DNA from 2 places in the Terracoccus luteus genome. Region 1 is predicted to be linked to the other one. Evidence: riboswitches for the same ligand, from Rfam matches in the RefSeq annotation. Region 1 holds a riboswitch; the other holds the start of a gene.
The links. Region 1 has a riboswitch for cyclic di-AMP ahead of DFJ68_RS14580 (CHAP domain-containing protein). Riboswitches for the same ligand answer to the same signal wherever they lie in the genome.

Region 1 (7,183 bases):
GTGGTGCGTGTTCTGGTGGTGCGTGTTCTGGTGGTGCGAACTGCTGTGGTGCAGGTCGAGCTGGGCGCTCAGGCGCCGACGCGGATCGCGTTGCGGCGCTTGGCGGCGAAGGCTCCGGTGCCGGCTGCGGCCAGGAGCAGGCCGCCGCCGAGGGCGAGCATGCCGGTGTTGGCGCCGTCCTGGTCGGTCTGGCCGGTGATCTGGCCGCCGCCGGTGTGCATGCCGCCGGCGGGGGCGACGCGCAGGGCTCCGCAGAGGGCGGGGTCGGTGGCCTCGGTGGGCAGGCTGGGGTCGAGGTCGCTCTTGGTGTCGCCGTCGTACTTGCCGTCGTGGTTGTGGTCCACGCCGTGGATGACGACGACGGACTGGCCCTTGGTGATGGCGTCGGCGACGCCCTGGGAGACCTTGATGCTGCCGCGTTCGTAGCTGATCTTGCCGCCGGGGGCGGTGTCGAACCGGTCGACCGCGAGGCCGCTGGCGGGGCTGGTGTCTCCGGTCTTGGTGAGGGAGACGACGATGTCGCCGTAGGCGGGGCCGCCTTCGGTGGTGTTGATGGTGCCGTCGCCGCTCTTGTCGTCGGTCACGGCGGGGCATTCGTGGCGGGCGGCGGCGGCGAAGTGGATGTGGGCTGCGTGGGGGGCGTCGGGGAGCAGGCCCATGGCGGCCATGGTGACGGTGATGGTGGTGCCGTCGACCTCGACCATGGCGGTGCCGCTGCCCTTGACGCCGTTCTCGACGACGGGCTTGAGGTTGGCGCTGACCCAGGCGTTGTCGGCGGCGAAGGCCGGCCCGACGGTCAGGGTCATGGCGGCCGCGGCGGCGAAGCCGGCGGTGGCGATACGGGTGGTGGTGCGCATGCAGTCCTCCTCGTGTGGGGCCGCCGTCTCCGATGACGGTGACCGCGCGACTGCCCGACGGGGACGGGCAGGGTGTCCGAGATGAGTTCGGCGTGCCGCCCGAGGCGGATTGGCCCCCCGCCGCCCGCCGCGGATGGAAGGGAGCGGGCGGACCGGCATCCGGGCCGTCGCTCGCCCGCCGCGGCTGGGAAGAGTGCACGCGGGTACCACGCGCCCGCCGCGGCTGGGAAAGGAGCGGGCCGACCGGCATCCGCGCCCTCGCTCGCCCGCCGCGGCTGGGAAGAGGGCAGGCGGGGTCCGTGCGCCCGACCTCCGGGGACGCGGAAGGGGGAGGATGCCGGTCGGCATCCTCCCCCTTCACGCAACGTCGCGCGGACCGACCGTGACCTCAGGCCACGGACGGTGACGGCTCACGGCGCGTAGATGTACTGCATGCCGCCCTGGTCGGTCAGCGTGCGGGTGTTGTAGTTGTACGGGCCGGCGAGGGCGTTCATCTCGATGATCGTGACCTGGTCGCCGTTGACGGCGGTGACCCAGGCGACGTGACCGGCGGACGAGGACGAGCCGTGGACGCCCGGCTGCATCACGAGGATGGAGCGGGTGCGCGGCGTGCCGCTCACGGTGTAGCCGGCGCGGGCGGCGCCGGAGCCCCAGACGAGCGCGTTGCCGGTCCAGCCGCCGGGGTAGTAGCCCTCGGAGGCGTACCACTTGGACAGGGCACCCCAGGTGCACTGCCCGCGGGTGGCCCAGTTGTAGGCGCTGCGGCCACCCGACGAGGCGGACGGCGTGTACGAGTTGCTCTCGCTCTTCGTCGCCGACGTCGAGTTGGTCAGCGTGCTGCGCGTCGTGCTGCGCGAGCTGCGGCTCGAGGTCGTGGTGCGCTCGGACACGGCCTCGTCGGCCTGGTCGTTCGAGCTGGTGCGCGTCGAGGTGCGTGAGGAAGCGGCGGCGTCCTCACGGGCCTGTTCGCGAGCAGCGTCGCGAGCGGCCTCACGGGCCGCCTCACGGGCCGCTTCGCGCTTGGCGGCCTTGCGGGCGGCGGCGCGCTCGGCGGCCTTGCGCTCGGCGGCGGCCTTCGCGGCGGCCGCAGCGGCGTCGGCGCGCTGCTTCTTGACGACGAGGTCCTCGATGACCTTCGCCTTGACCGGCGCGGCGGCCGGGGCGGCGAGGCCGAAGGAGGCCGGCGTGACGTCGGTCTGGGCCGCGGCGGCCCTGGGGCCGACGACGGCGGGGGCGGCGGGGGCGGCGGCCGGAGCGGCCTGCACCTCGCTGAGGCCCTCGGCGCCGGCCGGGGTGGCGAAGGTGGCGACGAGGCCACCGGCGGCAGCGACGATCACGGCGCCCTTGAGGGCCGGCTGGGCCGACTCACGGGCGATCGTCTTGAGCTCGGACAGGGGGTTGTGACGACCCGGCGCACGATGACGACCGCGTTCGTGGGTGTTGTTCAACGAAAGACCTCTCGCAACGCCTACGAAGTTAGCTGTCGGGTTCGGGCAAGAGGTACGTGCCCGGCCCTGACCGGCCGCTGTTCGCGATCGGTGAGGGCTTCACCCCGAGGACGCCCGAGGGCGTCCGGAGGAAGTGGTTCCCCCGCTCCTGCCTGATGTTCTGACGGGGCCTCAAGGCGGTGGCAGGACTCGGCGGTCCGCCCGGAGGAGCCCAGCTGTCAGCCGGGCTTCGGCGAGACTAGACGACGGATCTCGGAAAAGTCACATCCTGGTAACGGGCGGGCCGGTGAGCGGCCGGGTCAGGGGTGGGAAGTCGTGCGTGTTGAGCGGTATGGACACCAATGTGGCGTGGTCGAGGTCACACCATCCGGGCCTGCGGACAGGTGAGACGACCGTGCAGCGGGGGTAGCCCGCCTTTGCGGTGCCGTCGGCGTGTCTCGGCGTGTCCTCGGCGTGTCCTCGGCATGTCGAGTCGGATGCCGACCGTTGACCGACCGTTGACCGACCGTTGACCTCGGCGGCGGGACGCAGGACCGTGGACCCATGCTCGCGGACTCGAAGGCCTTCAGCGGTTTCAGCGTCGACGACCCGGAGCGGGCGCGCTCCTTCTACGCCGACGTGCTCGGACTGGAGGTGTCGGAGCAGAACGGCATGCTCACCCTGCACCTCGGCGGTGGCACAGACGTTCTCGTCTACCCGAAGCCCAACCACGAGCCGGCCTCCTTCACCGTGCTCAACTTCCCGGTGCCGGACGTCCAGGCGGCCGTCGACGCGCTCACCGAGCGTGGGGTCCGGTTCGAGCGGTACGCGGGCACGCCGATGGAGACGGATGAGAAGGGCGTGTTCCGCCAGGGTGGCCCGCTCATCGCGTGGTTCACGGACCCCGCCGGCAACGTGCTGTCCGTCATCGAGGAGTGAGGCGTGAGTGCGGGGCGAGTCAGGGCCGGTGAGCCGGCCCGGCCCTGTCGCACGCGGGCCCCGCTCAGGTGCTCGTGGCCTCGGCCCGCTGCGCCAGGCACAGCTCGGTGATCTGGCGGATGAGGTGCAGCGGCATCGGCTGGGAGAGCGGGAAGCGCACCGTCTCCTTCGCGCCGCGGTAGGGCGCGACCTCGCGCTCGAACGTCTCGTCGCCGGTCGGCACAGGGTAGATGCCGACGTGCTTCTTCCAGCCGGCGAAGTAGAGCAGCGGGCGGCCGCTGACGAGGTAGGTCGCCATGCCGTAGCTGATCTTCTCGCGGGCGTGGGGAGCCGCCTGCGCGATGGTGCGCCGCACTCCCTCGAGGGCGCGCCGCGACTCGGGTGGGAACGACGCGATGTAGTCGTCGATCGTCTCGAATTTCGTCGCCACGCGCCGTGCCTCGCTCCCGGAGCGACCGCCGCTGCCTCGCGCCGGCCGGATGTGGACGTCGGCGCGACACGACCGTCCTGGCGGACCCGCTCGGTCTGGCACCCCGATCTGACCTCCCGATCATGGCAGGAAGGGGCGCTCCGTGTCGTCAACCGGTCCGAGAACCGGGCAATTCGTTCATCGTCTCTGGCGATCGGTTTATCGCAGACGGCGCCCGAGCACGAGGCCGGCCCGGTCGCCCGTGGGTGGTCCGGGCTGGAGGGGCTCGAACCCGAGGTGGCGGTAGAACCCGACGGCCCGCTCGTTGGCGGTGGCGACCTCGAGGTGCACCCCCGGCGACCCGGCCGCGCGCAGCTGCCCGAGCAGGTGGTCGATGAGCCGGCGCCCCCACCCGCCCGACTGCCACGCCGGCAGCAGGTCGATGTGCAGGTGCGAGGGGTGGGTGCGGGTGACGGTCGCCGGGGTCCGGGGCGGCGCGTGCAGTCGACGTACGAGGGCCTCGTCGGCGCTGCCGGGCCGGGCGGAGCCCAGCGGGTGCCGTTCGCGCAGCGCCGGCCACCAGTCACGCTCGAGACGGTCCTCGAAGGATGCCGTGTCGCGCGCTCCCAGCACGTAGCCGCCGATGCCGTCGGCCGCGTCGACTGCCGCGCCGACGCCTGGTGCTGTGGACTCGGTGTCCCCGACGTCGATGACGGTCGCGAGGCCGGGCTCGAAGGCGAGGTAGGGGGCGGCCCAGATCGCCCCGATGAGGCGCGGGTCGTCGAATCTCGCCGTCGCATCGGCCCCGTTGTCCCCGGTACGCAGGCACACGGCATCCAGCGCCGGTCCGTCGCTCGGTCGGGCGCCGCGCAGCACGGGCACCGCCTGCGCGAGCCCACGATCGGACCGTGGCGACGTCTCGGACGCCCGGCGACGGGATCCGTGTCCGGGATCGGGCCGCGGCGCGGTGTCGGACGGCGCGGTATCGGACGGCGCGGTGGGCTCGGGCGGGACGTCGGGGCACACGTCGCCAGTGTGCGGGAGCCGGTCCCGCCCGGCCACCGGTCACGGTCACGGTCACGTGTCAGGGCTTGAGCAGGACCTTGATGGCGCGGCGCTCGTCCATGGCCCGGTAGCCCTCGGGGGACTCGTCGAGCGGCAGGGTGAGGTCGAAGACCTTGCCGGGGTCGATGCGTCCGTCGAGCACGCGCTCGAGCAGGTCGGTCAGGTAGAGGCGCACCGGGGCGACGCCACCGCGCAGCCCGATGTTCTGCGAGAACATCCGGCGGATCGGCAGTTCGACCCCGTGCGGCACGCCGACGAAGCCGACGGTGGCGCCGGCCCGCGCGACGGCGAAGGCGGTCTGCATGGCCTGGTCGGTGCCGACGCACTCGAGCACCGCGTCGGCGCCGACGCCGTCGGTGAGCTCCATGACGGCGGCGGTGGCGTCGTCACCGCGCTCGGCGATGACGTGGGTGGCGCCGAACTCACGGGCCAGCTTCTGCCGGGGCTCGTGGCGCGACATGGCCACGACCCGCTCCGCTCCGAGCTGCTGGGCGGCGATGACGCCGCACAGCCCGACGGCTCCGTCGCCGACGACGACCGCGGTGCCACCCTGCGTGACGCCGGCCGACACGGCGGCGTGCCAGCCGGTGGCCATGACGTCCGAGAGCGCCAGGAGCGACGGCAGGTACTTCTCGTCGGGCATGCCGTCGGTCTTCACAAGGCTGCCGTCGGCCTGGGTGACGCGGGTCAGCTCGGCCTGGCCGCTCGAGGTGCCGCCGGCGTTGGGGCAGGCCGACTGGACCCCGGCGAGGCAGACCGGGCAGGTGTTGTCGCAGTGGCAGAACGGCACGACGACGAAGTCACCGACGGAGAATCGGCTGACGTCGCTGCCGACCTCCTCGACGACACCGACGGCCTCGTGCCCGATGGTGTTGCCGGCCTTGACCGGGTTCTCGCCGCGGTAGGGCCAGAGGTCGGACCCGCAGATGCACCCGGCCGTGACCCGGACGATGGCGTCCGTCGGCGCCTCGATCGTGGGGTCGGGGACCGTCTCGACCCGGATATCACCGGGCGCGTGGATCGTCGTGGCTCGCATACCTCCACTGTGCCCGTCCGGCCCCCGATTGCAACCGTCAGCCGCGGGAGCGCAGTCGTAGGGGTGGCATGGGCGGGGCGGGGAGCGTCGAGTCCCAGGCGTCGGGGAACGGCCCGTACCGGCGGTCGAGGTCCTCGCCCCCGCCGGGCGCTCCGTCCGCGCCGTCCGCGTCGCCTGCGTCGTCTGCCGCCACGCGCTCGCGTTCCCATGCCTCGCGGTAGGCGACGACCTCGTCGTGTGTGCGACCGATGAAGTTCCACCACATGACGATCTGCTCGCCGAACGGCTCGCCGCCGAGCAGCAGCACGCGGGCCGGCTCGTCGTCCGCCGCCGTGATCGTCACCTCGCCCAGCCCGACTGGGAGGTAGGCCAGCTCGCCGCGTTCCACCGGCACGCGCCCGCCGGCTTTCACTGTCTCGCTGTCCCCGGTCGCGCTGTCCTCGGTCTCACGGTCCTCGGTCTCACGGTCCTCGGCGCCCTCAGCCCTCACCGTCACCCCGCCGATGTCGACGAGGAGCCCGTGCTCGAAACCCGGCTGCAGGCCGGCGGGGGCGTCCAGCGTGAGGGACGCACCGGCATCCAGCACGATCTCGGCGCCCAGTAGCGGACTGTGCGTCGCGACAGGGGAGAGGCTGCCAAGCAGCCCGCCGAGGAAGACGCGCGCCGTCGCCCCGGGTCGTTCGACGGCCGGTGGCGCGTAGTGCTCGAACGTCGGCGCCACGTGGCGGGTGGCGTCGGGGAGGGCGAGCCACAGCTGCGCCCCGTGCAGCACCGACGTCGACGGTGTCGAGAACTCGCTGTGCGCGATGCCGGATCCCGCCGTCATGAGGTTGAGCTCGCCGGGCCGCACCATCGCGTGGACCCCGGTCGTGTCGCGGTGCTCGACCTCGCCGGTGAACAGCCACGACACCGTCTGCAGCCCGGTGTGCGGGTGGCCGGGCACCCGCATGCCGCCCGTGCTCGCGACGTCGTCGGGCCCGTAGTGGTCGAGGAAGCACCACGCGCCGATGAGCGAGCGCTGCCGCTGCGGCAGGGTGCGTCGCACCGTCATCGCCCGCGGCCCTCCGAGCGGCACCTCGCGCGGCGTCATCACCTCGATCGCGGATGCCGGTCGCGCCTCGCCCATGACCTCGCCCGGTCGGCGTTCGGGGTTGCTCATCGTCGGAGGTTAGTCGCGACGCCGTCGTCAGGCGAGGGGCCGGGACGGGCTCGTCTCAGCGGTCGTCGCTGCGCGAGAGCGGCGCCAGCCCGATGAGCATGAGCAGCGCCCCGAGCGGCAGCAGCCCGAGCGGGGCAACCACCGCGACGAGGCCGGCCCCCGCCGTCACGAGGGAGCCCGTGCCCAGCCGCGCGGCGACCGAGGGCCGCCGCACCACCTCGACGGTCAGCCACGCGAAGGCGACCACCGCCGCCGCCAGCAGGACGATCGACGCGGCGCCGAGCGAGTCCG
Region 2 (7,183 bases), 730 kb from region 1:
GCTGTTCTACCCCTCCGGCTGGCTCATGGACCGCTACGGCCGGGTCGCCGCCGCGGTGCCCAGCATGGTCGTGCTCGGCATCGGGATGATGGTGCTGCCGCTCGCCACCGGCCTCGTCGCCATCACGCTCGCGGCCACCGTGCTCGGGCTCGGCAACGGCATCGGGGCGGGCCTCGTCATGACCCTCGGGGCCGACGCCTCACCGGCCGTCGGCCGCACCCAGTTCCTCGGCGGCTGGCGCCTGTTCGCCGACGTGGGAAGGGCGGCGGGCCCGCTGGCGTTGTCGGGGCTGAGCGGCATCATGACGCTCGGGGCCAGCTCGGTCGTGCTCGGCGTCGGCGCCGTCGTCGGGGCCGGGTGGCTGCGGGTGTGGGTGCCGCGGCACGACCCGACCCGCCGGCATCCGACGGCGTCCTGACACCCGGGCGCCGGTGCCGTGGGCGGCGTGAACTCTGAGAGGCTAGGGCTGTGACCGACCTGATCGACACCACCGAGATGTACCTGCGCACGATCTTCGAGCTGGAGGAAGAGGGCATCGTGCCCCTGCGCGCGCGCATCGCCGAGCGCCTCGGGCACTCGGGGCCGACGGTGTCGCAGACGGTGGCGCGCATGGAGCGCGACGGCCTCGTCGCCGTGTCGGGCGACCGGCACCTCGAGCTGTCCGACCACGGCCGGCTGCTCGCCACCCGGGTCATGCGCAAGCACCGCCTCGCCGAGCGGCTGCTCGTCGATGTCATCGGGCTCGAGTGGGAGTACGCCCACGACGAGGCGTGCCGGTGGGAGCACGTCATGTCCGAGCAGGTCGAGCGCAAGATCCTCGGGCTCATCGGCGAGGGTCTCGAGTCGCCCTACGGCAACCCCATCCCCGGCCTGCACGAGTTCGGGGTCGAGCAGCCCGAGGACTTCCTCGCCGGGCTCACCGCGCTCACCGCGGCCGCCGGCGCCCAGCCCCGCGTCGTCGTCATCCGCCGCATCGGCGAGCCGGTGCAGGTCGACCCCGACGCGCTCTCGCTGCTCACCGCGGCCGGGGTGCTGCCCGGCAGCCACGTCGAGGTCGTGCGCGAGGGCGGGCGCGTCGTCGCGGTGCGCCAGGGGAGCGAGGCCTCGAGCGGCGTCTCGCTGCCCGACGACGTCGCCGTGCACGTCTACTGCGAGACCGTCTGACGCCGGGTGCGCGTCGCGCGGAGTTCCCGTCCGGACCGGATCGTGACCTTGGCGTGACAATGCGGGGGTGACTCGCTACCTTGGGGGCACTCACCCACCCGTCGGGCGAGGGCTTCGAACCGGAACGCCGAGTCCTGCCACCGGTTCGAAGGTCGGCTTGAACCCTTCACGGCAGGAGCGGGGGACCCACTTCCACGGGCGTCGAGAGACGTCCTCGGGGTGAAGTCCCACGAGCCATTGCGGCTCCACGGACCGGGCAGTACCTCAGCCCGAACCCGACAGCTCACCTCGTAGGCGTCGAGAGGTAGATCCCGTGGCTCACAACGCTCCTGGGCGCCACCGCGCCCCCGGCCGTTTCAACCCCCTTGCCGAGCTGACGCTCATCGCCAAGGAGTCCGCCCAGCCCGCCGTCAAGGGGGCCGCGATCGTGGCCGCCTCCGGTGGCCTCGTCGCCTCCTTCGTCCAGCCCGCGGCCGCCGCCGACGACACGAACGTCGTCGCCGCCGTCGACGCCAAGGTCGCCGCGGCCCCCGCCGTTGTCGGCCCGCAGGCCGTCGACTCGGCCCGCACCACCGCGCTCACCGCGTTCGGCTACGTCGCCCCGGCCGCCGCGCCCAAGGCCAAGCCGATCGTCATCGAGGACCTCGTCGTCGAGAAGCAGCGTGCCGTGGCCGCCGCGAAGGCCAAGGCCGAGGCGAAGGCCCGCGCCGAGGCGAAGGCCGCCGAGCAGGCCCGCGAGGCCCGTCAGCGCGCCGCTGCTGCCGAGGCCGCCCGTGAGGCGCGCGAGGCCCGCGAAGCCCGGGAGGCGCGCGCCGCCCGTGCCGCTGCCGCCGAGCGCGAGCAGAGCACCACCCGCTCGTCGCGTTCGACCGAGCGCACCGCCGTGTCGACGCGTTCCAGCTCGCGCTCGACCTCGAGCAGCACGACGAGCCGCTCGACCTCGAGCCGTTCGACCTCCTCGTCGTCCTCGTCCTCCTCGAGCACGCCGACGAAGACGACTACGACGGCCCCGAAGCCGGCCTCGAACCCGGCCCCGTCGGCATCCGGCATCGTCGGCATCGCCTACAACTACACCGGCGTGCCCTACGTCTACGGCGGCTCGACCCCGAGCGGCTTCGACTGCTCCGGCTTCACGTCGTACGTGTACCGCAAGGCCGGCGTGTCGATCCCGCGCACGGCGTCGGCGCAGCAGCGTGCCGCCACGCGCGTCAGCAGCCCCCGCCCCGGCGACCTCGTGTTCTTCGGCTACCCGGCCTACCACGTGGGCATCTACGTGAGCCCCGGCCGCATGGTCGACGCGCAGCGCCCCGGCACCGTGATCGGCAACCACTCGATCTGGACCACGCCCTCGGGCTACGGCCGCTTCTGAGCGACCCCGCCCCGGGATCCCGAGGCCCCGTCCACCATTCGGTGGGCGGGGCCTCGCCTCGTCCCGGGGCGCTCCGCTCGTCGGGCGGAGGTGGAACCCGACCGTCGGTGGTCGCGGATCACCTCGACCCCCGCGGGTGCGAGCCGGGTCGAGGTAGACGGCCGCGGCAGGGAGCGAATCATCACCTCGACCCGCGCCCACCGACACCGGTCGGCCCTCACCTCCACCCGGAGGCTGTCGGGGCTGCGTGCCAGACTGACGCGATGAGCACGACGAACCAGCAGGTGGCCGACTCCAGCACCGCCGTCGACCTCGAGCTGTGGGGTGACCTCGTCAGCCCGCTGTCGTGGGTCGTCAAGCAGCGCCTCGAGGCGGCTGTGCACGCGTTCGAGCGGCCGTCCGACGTCACGGTGACGTGGCGGGCCCTCGTGCAGGGCCCCACCGACGAGGATGCCGTTCGGCGGGCCGTCGCGGACGCCGCGGAGGTCGCGCGGTCCGGCGACGACGACGAGCTCGTCGGGTTCGACCCCGAGCGCATTGTGCCCGCCGACAGCCGCGACGCGCAGCGCCTCATCGCCCTCGCTCTCGCCCAGGGCGGGCACGGGCTCCAGTCGGCCGCGGTCGAGCGCTTCTGCCGGGCCCACTTCGCCGAGGGGCTCGACATCGCCGACCACCAGGTGCTGCAACGGCTGGGTGCCGAGTGCGGCCTCGACGAGCGCCGTACCGCCGCCGTGCTCGCGGCCGACGACTACGAGGACGCCGTGCGAGCCGACGAGGACGCCGCCCGTTCCCTCGGGATCACGCAGGTGCCGGTCGTCGTGGCCAACCGGTCCGCCGCCCTCACCGGTGCGCGCAGCGCCGACGACTACTTGGCCCTGCTGCGGGGCGTCGTCACCGCCGCGGGCTGAGCGGGCCGGTCGTCGCCTGGCTGGATGACGTGGCCGGCGGTCGGCCGAAGGTGACGGCCGCCCGGACGTCCTCGGGTGCGGCCTCGACGAGCTGGCGGTCGGGTCGGGCGCCGAGTGCGTCATTGACGGTCGAGAACGCCTGCCGCAACGCGACGAAGAGGGTGAGCCCGAACACCTGCTGGTCGTCGAACCCGGCCGCCCGCAACGCGTCCACGTCGGCCACCGTCGTGCTGTTCGGGTCGCGGGTCACCACCCTCGCCCACCGCACGAGGGCCAGGCCGCGCGCGTCGAGATCGGGGTCGTCAGCCCCGGTGAGCACCGAGGCGACGGATGCCGGCCCGACCTCCTCCGCGAGCCGCGCCCCCCAGGCCAGCGAGCAGTACGCGTCACCGAGCGTGGCCGCCATGGCCGTGACGAGCAGACCCCGCTCACGCAGGTCGAGTCCCGCGAGGCGGGCGGCGGCGCCGACCAGCTCGAACAGGGCCGGTTGGGTCGCCGGGTCGTGCGCCCACACGCGGGTGAGGTTCATGACGTAGCCGTCGTCGCGCAGGTCGGCCGCGTAGAGCGCCTCCACCGCGTCGTCGACGTCCGGCTCCTGCAGGTGGGTGGCGGGCTCGCTCGTCCGGTCGGGCCCGGGGTACTCGATCGGTACAGCCATCGCTCCTCCTGGCAGTCGACGCAGCAGTCTCGGATGGCCCGACAGAATACGCCCGACCCGGCCGGCGGGGAGGGGCTCACCGGGCTCGCCTACTGTCGTGAGGGTGAACCGGGCCCGCGTCGTCGACACAGCCGTACCAGCCCAGCCGACCGGTCTCGTCCTGGTGCTGCACGGCGGTGCCGCCCGCGCCGGCGCGGCGCGGGTCAGCCCGGCCCAGCTGTCGGTGCTGCGCATGGTGCCGGTCGCGGCGCGCGTCGCGCGGGCGGGTCGGGACCGCCTCGTCGTGCAGCGGCTGCTCAACTCGAGCCGCGGCTGGGACGCCGGCCACACCCCCGTCGACGACGTCCGGTGGGCCCTCGACCGGGCCGAGGAGCGCTTCGGCGAGCTGCCGGTCTGCCTCGTCGGCCACTCGCTCGGCGGGCGGGCCGCCATCCTCGCCGCCGAGCACCCGTCGGTGCGCAGCGTCGTCGCCCTCGCGCCGTGGGTCTACCCCCAGGAGGGACGCCTCGACCTCGCCGGCCGCCGGGTGCTCCTCGTGCACGGTGACGCCGACCGGGTCGCCAGCCCGGCCGCGTCGGCCGCCGTGGCGCGTGACCTCGCCCGTACGGCGGACGTCGCCTACGTCACCGTCACCGGGGGCAAGCACGCCATGCTCGGCCGCCACTCCGTCTTCGACGGGCTCGCCGCCGAGTGGGCCTCCGCCACCCTGTCCGGGCGGCCACCCGACACCACCGACGGCCCTACCGACGACGAGGGCCCGGGCATCGTGGCCCGGGCCCTCGCCGGTGAGCGGTGGATCACGGTCTGAGCGACCGCCCTCGGGTCACGTCGACGGCGCGGCCGCCCGCAGCTTCTCGAGCAGGGGCTCGGCGGCCTCGTCGAAGAACCGCTGCTGCGTGTCGCCGCCGACCTGCACGAGCGCGATGTCGGTGAACCCGGCCTCCCAGTAGGGCTTGACCGCGTCGACGATGGCGTCGAGGTCGGGGCCGCACGGGATGGTCTCCGCGACGTCCTCCGGTCGCACGAACTGGCTGGCGCCGTGAAACCCGTGGGGCGTCGGCAGGTCGGAGTTGACGGCCCAGCCGCCGGCGAACCAGCGGAACTGCTCGTGCGCGCGGGTGGTCGCCGTGTCGGCATCCGGGTCCCAGCTGATCGGGATCTGGCCGATGGCGCGCGCCGCGCGGCCGATCTCCGGCGCGCCGGAACGCGAGTTCCACGCCGAGACGAGGTCGGCGTCGGGCTCGGTCGCGATGAGGTGGTCGGCGAGGGGGCCGAAGCGGGCGACGGCCTTCTCGCCGCCGACGGCCACGCCGATCTCGACGGGGGAGTCGGGCAGGTCCCAGATGCGCGCGGAGTCGACGTCGAAGTGGTCGCCGCGGAAGGTGACCAGCTCACCGGTGTGCAGCTCGCGGATGATCTCGATCGCCTCGGCGAGCATCGACTGCCGCGTGTCGACGCCGGGCCAGCCCTCGCCGACGACGTGCTCGTTGAGGTTCTCGCCGCTGCCGAGGCCGAGGGTGAAGCGGCCGTCGGCGAGCAGCTGCAGCGTCGCGGCCTTCTGCGCGACGACGGCCGGGTGGTAGCGCATCGTCGGGCAGGTCACGTACGTCATGAGCTCCATGCGCTCGGTCGCGTACGCGACGGCGCCGAGTACGGTCCACGCGTAGGGGGCGTGCCCCTGCTCCTTGAGCCACGGCGAGAAGTGATCGCTCGAGACGGCGAAGTCGAAACCGCTCCGCTCGGCCCGCACGGCCCACTCGACGAGGTCCTTGGGGCCGCTCTGCTCGGTCATCAGGGTGTATCCGAAGTTGGTCACGCTCACTCCTGCCGTCTGGTCTGTCGAGGTCTGACGGGGTCCGGACGGGATGGTGCCGTCGGACCGGTCCACCAGCGCCCGTACCCGGTGGGCGGCCCCACCGACCGCCCGGATGCCGGGTGGCCCGGGTCGTGCCCTGCGCGCGGGTGGGTAGGTGGCAGGGGAGAGGCCGCCGGACCCCGGCGGCAGCACGTCGCGAGAGGGTGGAGCACATGGTGCAGGAGGCGGACGCGGTCGTGGTCGGTGCGGGCCCCAACGGGCTCGTGGCGGCGATCGCCCTCGGTGACGCGGGCTGGGACGTCGTCGTGGTCGAGGCCCACGACGAGGTGGGCGGGGCGGTCTCGAGCGCCGAGGTGCTGGCCCCCGGCTACGTCACCGACCTCTTCAGCGCGTTCTACCCGCTCGCCGCCGCCAGCCCGGTCATCACCGGCCTCGACCTGCCGGCCCACGGGCTGCGGTGGGAACGTGCCCCCGACGTCGTCGGCCACGCGCTCGACGACGGAGACGCGGCGGTGCTGCACCACGACCCGGCCGACACCGCCGCCCGCCTCGACCGCGAGGCCCCCGGGGACGGCGACGCCTGGCTCGAGCTCGTCCGGCAGTGGGACTCCGTGCGCGACCCGCTGCTCGACGCCCTCTTCACCCCGTTCCCGCCGACGACGGCGGCGGCGCGGCTGCTGCGTCGCCTCGGCACCCAGGGCACCCTTGAGCTTGCCCGGCTCGCCGTCACCCCGGTGCGTCGCTTCGGCGACGAGCGCTTCCGGGGCAAGCACGCGCCGCTGCTCTTCACGGGCAACGCGATGCACAGCGACGTGCCGCCCGACGGCGCCGGCAGCGCCATCTTCGGCTGGCTGCTCGTCATGCTCGGTCAGGACGTCGGCTTCCCGGTGCCGCGGGGCGGGGCCGGACAGCTGGCCGCCGCCATGCGCCGACGGGCCGAGAGCGTCGGCGTGCAGTTCGTCACCGGGGCGCGGGTGACGGGTGTCGACGTGCGCGGTCGACGGGCCCGGGGCGTGCGCCTCGCCGACGGGAGCAGCATCCAGGCTCGTCGGGCGGTGCTGGCCGACGTGCCCGCACCGACCCTCTACCGCGACCTCGTGGGCGAGGACCGTCTGCCGTCCGGGCTGCGCCGCGACCTCGACCGGTTCCAGTGGGACAACTCCACCATCAAGGTCAACTGGGGCCTGAGTTCGCCTGTGCCGTGGGCAAACCCGGACCTGGCCGGGTCGGGGACCGTTCACCTCGGGGTCGACCTCGACGGCTTCGTC

Region 2: another riboswitch for cyclic di-AMP. It lies ahead of DFJ68_RS18750 (C40 family peptidase); the one in region 1 lies ahead of DFJ68_RS14580 (CHAP domain-containing protein).

Annotation. Positions count from the first base shown of each region.
Region 1 is NZ_RBXT01000001.1:3,228,304-3,235,486, reverse strand. Features, by position in the region: gene DFJ68_RS14585 (CHRD domain-containing protein) at 69-857, opposite strand; gene DFJ68_RS14580 (CHAP domain-containing protein) at 1,268-2,305, opposite strand; cyclic di-AMP (ydaO/yuaA leader) riboswitch at 2,309-2,486, opposite strand; gene DFJ68_RS14575 (VOC family protein) at 2,849-3,223, shown strand; gene DFJ68_RS14570 (iron chaperone) at 3,288-3,653, opposite strand; gene DFJ68_RS14565 (GNAT family N-acetyltransferase) at 3,852-4,508, opposite strand; gene DFJ68_RS14560 (zinc-dependent alcohol dehydrogenase family protein) at 4,717-5,733, opposite strand; gene DFJ68_RS14555 (pirin family protein) at 5,771-6,892, opposite strand; gene DFJ68_RS14550 (hypothetical protein) at 6,948-7,183, opposite strand, start outside.
Region 2 is NZ_RBXT01000001.1:2,494,690-2,501,872, reverse strand. Features, by position in the region: gene DFJ68_RS11340 (MFS transporter) at 1-418, shown strand, start outside; gene DFJ68_RS11335 (iron-dependent transcriptional repressor DtxR) at 469-1,164, shown strand; cyclic di-AMP (ydaO/yuaA leader) riboswitch at 1,309-1,476, shown strand; gene DFJ68_RS18750 (C40 family peptidase) at 1,478-2,533, shown strand; gene DFJ68_RS11320 (DsbA family oxidoreductase) at 2,797-3,441, shown strand; gene DFJ68_RS11315 (carboxymuconolactone decarboxylase family protein) at 3,425-4,099, opposite strand; gene DFJ68_RS11310 (alpha/beta fold hydrolase) at 4,203-4,907, shown strand; gene DFJ68_RS11305 (LLM class F420-dependent oxidoreductase) at 4,923-5,915, opposite strand; gene DFJ68_RS11300 (phytoene desaturase family protein) at 6,128-7,183, shown strand, end outside.